Linked DNA regions of Blastopirellula marina. The protein of the gene in region 1 binds, or shares a complex with, the protein of each later gene. Links are inferred from orthologs where the notes say so. Each region holds a gene or a part of one and is shown on either strand. Other genes may lie near its edges.

Region 1 (3,212 bases):
CGACGATGCGATTAAGAAGCTGAAAGGGCCAGTGGGAACCGAAGTCACCATGACCGTTTATCACCCCAGTACCTTCACGAGCGAAAAGGTGAGCGTCCGTCGCGAAATGGTCCAGATTGAAACAGTGATGGGGGACGAACGCCTGGAAGGCGGAAACTGGGACTACATGTTCGATCATGCCGACAAGATCGGCTACGTGCGGGTCTCTGCATTCAGCCGCCACACTGCCGATGATCTGCATAAGGCAATTACACGCCTGCTGGATGACGGCATGAAGGGCCTTGTACTCGATCTACGGTCTAACCCTGGCGGTCTTTTGACTTCAGCGGTCGAGATCTGCGACATGTTTATCGAAGACGGAAAGATTGTCAGCACCGAGGGACGCAATTCCCCCAAACGTGTCTGGACGGCCGAAAAGGAAGGAACTTTGCCCGATTTTCCGATGGTCGTCTTGATTGACCACTACAGCGCCAGTGCCAGCGAAATCTTGTCGGCCTGCCTGCAAGACCACGACCGAGCAACGATTATCGGCGAACGAAGCTGGGGCAAGGGAAGCGTCCAGAACATCATTGAACTCGAGGAAGGCAAAAGCGCCCTGAAGCTTACGACAGCCGGTTATCAGCGTCCCAGTGGCGAAAAGATCCACCGATTCGAAGGGGATACCGAAAGCGACAAGTGGGGCGTTTCCCCAGACGACGGAATGGACGTAAAGATGAGCCGTGAACAGAAAGTGGCTTACCATACCTACCGTCGCTTGCGGGATCAGGATACGATCATTCCACACCCGCCTGCCCCACAACCGGATCTTTCGGAAATCGACCCGGTATTAAGCAAAGGGCTTGAACAACTGAAGGCGGAGATTTCATCTTCCTGAACCGCACGCTCAAGCGATGAAAATCCTGACGATCGAATCGACCTGCGACGAGACTGCAGCCGCCGTTATTACCGATGATCTCCAGGTGTTATCCTCGGTCGTCGCCTCGCAGGATGAGCTTCATCAGAGGTTTGCCGGCGTCGTTCCAGAAATCGCGGCTAGAGCCCACTTGGAACGCTGCTTGCCCGTCATCGACGAGGCAATCCGGAAAGCCGATATCGAACTAAAAGATATCGATGCCGTTGCGGTCGCCAACATGCCAGGTCTTGCTGGCTCACTTCTAGTGGGCGTTACGGCAGCCAAAACCCTGGCCTGGCTGCTCGGCAAGCCGCTGATCGGAATCAATCACCTCCAAGGGCATATCTATGCCTGCCAGGTGGCCTTCCAAAAGCCGATTTTCCCTTGCATCGGGCTGATTATCAGTGGCGGCCACTCGACGATTTACCACTGCAAGAGTCCGTTCGATTTCGAACCACTGGGGGGCACGATCGACGACGCCGCTGGTGAGTCCTTTGACAAAGTCGCTTCGATGCTTGGCCTTCCCTACCCAGGCGGCCCTTCGCTCTCGAAGTGTGCTCTGAACGGTAACCCCAAAGCGTTTGCGTTTCCTCGCCCGTTTCTAAACGACTCTTCGCGTCTCGACTTCAGCTTCAGCGGATTAAAGACAGCCGTACGCTACGAAATCGCTGGCCCTGGTGCAGTCAACTTCAAGTCGCTGGAAATTGACGACCAGCGTAAAGCGGACATTGCTGCCAGCTTTGAACAGGCGGTCATCGACTGCCTGGTTGGTAAAACGATGCAGGCCATGAAGAAGACCGGAATTCAGCGGATCTGCGTAGGAGGGGGCGTCGCGGCCAACAAGCGATTCCGTGCGGCACTAGAAGAAGAAGTCGCCGCAGCCGGTGGCGAGCTACTGATCGCTCCTATGCATCTATGCACAGACAACGCGGTCCTGGGTGCCATCGCCGTAGAAAAAATAAAAGCCGGGCAGGTCGATGATCTCTCGCTCGACGCACTACCCGGCTTAATTCGTAATTAGGGGCTCAATCTTCTAAGATTTTGCCCCTGGGCCAACCAGCGAAACTAGTTGACGTTGGTATTGGTCATGGCCCCCGTGTTCGTACCCTGGAAGGTGTACGAGGTCACTTCGCCGATCGACGAGAACAACGGCGTACCATTGAATCGCACATAGCGACGGTCGGCCGAAACCACGGCGAATGCCGAGAAGTTTGCACCTTCCGGAAGGGTCGTGATCACAGGACGATAACCCACCGAGTTTCGGACGCGACGAACAAAATCGTTCGATCCTTCCTCAACATCGGCAACGTATTCTTCCGAAGCAGTCGAGCCTTCAGCGGCATTGTTCAATTTGGCAGCGATCAACTCGCGAGTCATAGCCGCTTGAGTCTCTACAGCAACCTGAACCTGCTGTTCAGACAGGCTTTCCTTCCGGCGGCCTTCCGGCACAGTGAAGGTCACAAGAGCACCGTCCTTGCCAAGCTGCAACTGCTGACGTTCGTGGCGCTGATCCTCAGTACCGTAGTTGGTGAACACGTCCACTGTGATCTTGCTGGCAGTCACATCGCCCCAGACCTTACGGACGAGCATCTTGTAGTCACCCTTGAAACCCTTGGGGACAACATAGACTTCGTAGGCACCATCAGTACCGGCATCGGCCAGGGACGAAACAGCATCGCCCAGGAAGATACCGCCCGAGATGGTTCGAGGATTGTGCTGCGAGCAGACGCTTCCGCTAGGCTCTTCGACGATCAAGTCGAGATCCGATTCGCCCGACCAGGTCACCTTTACGATCGCATCGCGAACGAGTGCTTCTCGAATGCTTTCGTTGAACCGTTCGGCCACGTCATTTTTCTTTTCCGCCAGCAACTTCTGAAGCTGAGCTTTCGCAGTATTGAAAGCTTCCTGACGGATATCGAGATGCTCCTTCGGCCATTCCTGCGAGAGAATACCGATACAGGCCCATCGAATGGCATCTTCGTCTTCCAGACGCTTTGCAGCTTCCAAGCCCCAGGAATAGGGTTCAGGTCGCAGCGGCTCCATTTGGGAGACGTCTTGGTAAAGCTTTAACGCACGGGCATCCAGGTCCAGTCGCGTCATCAACTGTGCAACGACCAGCATGTGATTCGGGCCACCCGAGAAATCGATTGCACTCATCAAAGCACGTTCGATGTCTTGCTTTGGAGCATGGTCCAATTGCATGGCCAGGGCCATTGCTTCGTACATCCAAGGTTGAAGCTGACCGTCACGCAGAGCGAGTTGAATGACCCCGGTCACATCGCTGTAACGCTTGGCGGCCATCGCACGACGAACTTCGCTT
Region 2 (3,069 bases), on another replicon or contig:
TCGTATTCCACACGGCGGAAGACGATCGATTCGTCCGTAAGAATCACATAGCACGACCGCGGATCACCATCGCGCGGCTGGCCGACGCTACCGACATTGAACAATGCCTTCTCGTCGCCAAATCGGTACTCGTGATCGCACTCGTCGGGGCCGAAGAACTCCAGGCTCGGCGTAAACACGCCAGGGATGTGCGTATGACCTTGGAAGCTGAACTGCTCGACGCGCTCGAACAGGTTCTCCATCTTCCGCTGGTTGTAAACGTCTTCCGGGAAGACGTATTCGTTAGTTGGATCACGAGGCGAACCATGCACGTACAGCCGATTCGGCTCGACGTGCGTTCGCGGAAGCTCACCCAGGAAGTCCCATCGCTCGTTCACGGCAGCAGCACCGCCAGACGAGTTGTCGATCTGATCGCGCGTCCACAGAATGGCGCGGAATGCGACCGGGTTGAATCCTTCCGGGTCGAATAGTGCAGCCTGGTCATGGTTGCCAAGCAGGCACATGGCGCACTTGCGTCGAACCATGTCCAAGCACTCGACCGGGTTGGGGCCGTAGCCGATGACATCGCCCAGGCAGTAAATCTCGCTGATTCCTTGCTGGCGAATGTCGTCCAAGACCGCGTTCAAGGCTTCCAAGTTACCGTGGATGTCGCTGATGAGGGCACGTTTCACGCCCGACTACCTTTCCGATTTTCAAGGTCTGGAGTCGATCCCACTGCCCTAATGCAAAACATTCGTATTTTGCCCTGGCAGGGGTCAGTAAGTAGGGAAGCCGTCGCAACCTGATATAGGATATAAATTTAGGTGGCAGGTGTCCGGCGGTCAAGATAACCCAAAGACAATGCTGGCAGTCCCCCCCACCATTGCCCCAGGCCAGCTGCCAACTCGATTGCCTGACCGACATCAGGTAAGATCGGCGAAAATAACCTTTGGTCGCCAATCCATTCTATTGATGGTAATCCGCGATCGCCCCTGTCCCTACCCGGTTAGAGGAATTCGCCATTTGAAAACGCTCGCCATCGATACCTCGACCCGGCAAAGCTCGCTCGCCTTGTTCCAGGGCAGCGAACTGATAGTCGCCCAGTGGCTGGACCCCACCTTGCCCACCACCCAGGCTATCACCCCGCTGATGCAGCAACTGGTCGACGAGGCTGGCTGGAAGCCGACCGACCTGCAGCTGGTGATCGTTGCCCAGGGGCCCGGTTCTTTTACGGGGCTTCGGATTGGCGTAATGACCGCTAAGACAATTGCTTACGTCGCCGGTGCAACGACCGTTGGGGTGAATACATTGAGGGCCATTGCTCACCGCTGCGACGACAATGTCTCGCGCCTGCACGTAGTGATGGACGCCCAGAGGAAGCAGTTCTTCCATGCCGCCTGCGATCGGGACGACACCGGGAAGTATGTCGAAGTACAATCGACGCAAATCGTGGATGACAAAGAGTTTATGGCCTCGTTGAACCCAGGCGAATCGATCACCGGCCCCGGCCTGAAGAACAAACTTTCGCTGGTACCGGAAGGGGTTCGTGTGGTCGACGAGAACGAATGGGCCCCGACCGCCGAAGCCGTGGGCCGCGTCGGTATCACCGATTTCCTGGCCGGACGCTACGACGATTTCTGGTCGTTGAACCCCAATTACTACCGCAAAAGCGCAGCCGAAGAAAAACTGGAAAGCGAAGCCTAGCTCCCTTATGTCCCACTTACTTCTTGATCGCCAACATGGCATCCTTCGCGGCATCGATCGTTTTCGCGATATCCGCGTCGGAATGAGCGGCCGAAACGAATAGTGCTTCGTACTGGCTGCACGGCAGGTAGATCCCTCGTTCGATCATTTCCCAGAAGTACTTCCCGTAGCGGGCCGTGTCGCACTTCGCGGCGTCGTCCCAGCTGCGGACGGGCTCGTTGTGGAAAAAGAGGGTCAGCATGCTGCCCACGCGGCCGGTGACCGTCGGAATGCCTGCTTCGGCAGCCGCGGCAGTCAGGCCCTGTTCCAGTAGCTGGGTGTGCGAGTCGAGTTGTGGATACGGGTTCGTATCTTTCAGCGTCTGTAGCGTCGCAATTCCCGCCGCGGTTGCCAGCGGATTACCGCTGAGCGTGCCTGCCTGATAGACTTCGCCGGCTGGCATGATGTGTCCCATGATATCGGCTCGCCCACCATAGGCCCCGATCGGTAGCCCGCCACCGACGATTTTACCCAGCGTCGTCAGGTCCGGCTTAATGCCGAACAACTGCTGAGCCCCACCCATCGCGACGCGGAAGCCGGTCATCACTTCGTCCATGATCATCACCGCGCCGTAGTGATCGCAGTGCTCGCGGATTTTTTCCAGAAAGCCTGGCATCGGCGGGACGCAGCCCATGTTGCCAACGACCGGCTCGAAGATCACGCCGGCGATCTCGTCAGGGTGCTCGGCGAACAATTGGTCGAGGGCTTCAAGGTTGTTATAAGGTAGCACAATCGTGTCCTGCGCGGTCCCCGGTGTCACGCCTGGCGAGTTCGGCACGCCGAGGGTCGCCGCCGCGCTGCCAGCGGCCACCAATAGGCTATCGACGTGACCGTGATAGTTGCCGGCGAACTTGACAATCTTGTTTCGCCCCGTGAAACCACGCGCCAGGCGGATGGCGCTCATGGTCGCCTCGGTTCCGCTGTTGACCAGGCGAACCTGTTCGACGGAAGGGACCAGCTCGATGATCAGTTCGGCCAGCCCGTTCTCGCGCTCGGTGGGGGCCCCGAAGCTGGTCCCCTGATCCACGGCCGCATGCAAGGCCTCGCGAACTGCCGGGTGCAAATGCCCCAGAATCATTGGCCCCCACGACCCGATATAGTCGATGTACTGGTTCCCATCGACATCAACGAGGTAAGCCCCCTGGCCCCGCTCAAACACAATCGGCTCGCCCCCAACACCCCCAAAAGCCCGAGCCGGAGAATTCACCCCACCCGGCATCAAATGCTTGGCTCGAGCAAAAACTTCATGGCTCTTAGTGCGTGACATGGTTTTGGTCCCTGTGGGCTGAAGATCTTGAGGGGTGAGGTGCTCCTTATGTTTTAGCAGAAGGGGAGGGTGGGGGATAA

The links.
Region 2: the proteins of tsaD (region 1) and tsaB are in contact, whole or in part, in a solved structure (PDB 4WQ4), measured with the Escherichia coli proteins. The link is inferred for Blastopirellula marina from one-to-one orthologs.

Annotation. Positions count from the first base shown.
Region 1 is NZ_PUIA01000057.1:367,675-370,886, forward strand. The notes cover bases 14-2,901. They hold tsaD (tRNA (adenosine(37)-N6)-threonylcarbamoyltransferase complex transferase subunit TsaD), read left to right. Parts: upstream 14-890; coding sequence 891-1,913; downstream 1,914-2,901. Other genes in these bases: C5Y96_RS18630 (S41 family peptidase), read left to right, coding at 14-874; C5Y96_RS27625 (hypothetical protein), read right to left, coding at 1,958-2,901. Outside these bases: more of C5Y96_RS18630, read left to right, coding at 1-13; more of C5Y96_RS27625, read right to left, coding at 2,902-3,212.
Region 2 is NZ_PUIA01000094.1:130,780-133,848, reverse strand. Bases 98-2,842 are described here. They hold tsaB (tRNA (adenosine(37)-N6)-threonylcarbamoyltransferase complex dimerization subunit type 1 TsaB), read left to right. Parts: upstream 98-1,002; coding sequence 1,003-1,683; downstream 1,684-2,842. Other genes in these bases: hemL (glutamate-1-semialdehyde 2,1-aminomutase), read right to left, coding at 1,700-2,842; C5Y96_RS26475 (metallophosphoesterase family protein), read right to left, coding at 98-671. Outside these bases: more of C5Y96_RS26475, read right to left, coding at 1-97; more of hemL, read right to left, coding at 2,843-2,989. UniProt on the Escherichia coli protein: Required for the formation of a threonylcarbamoyl group on adenosine at position 37 (t(6)A37) in tRNAs that read codons beginning with adenine.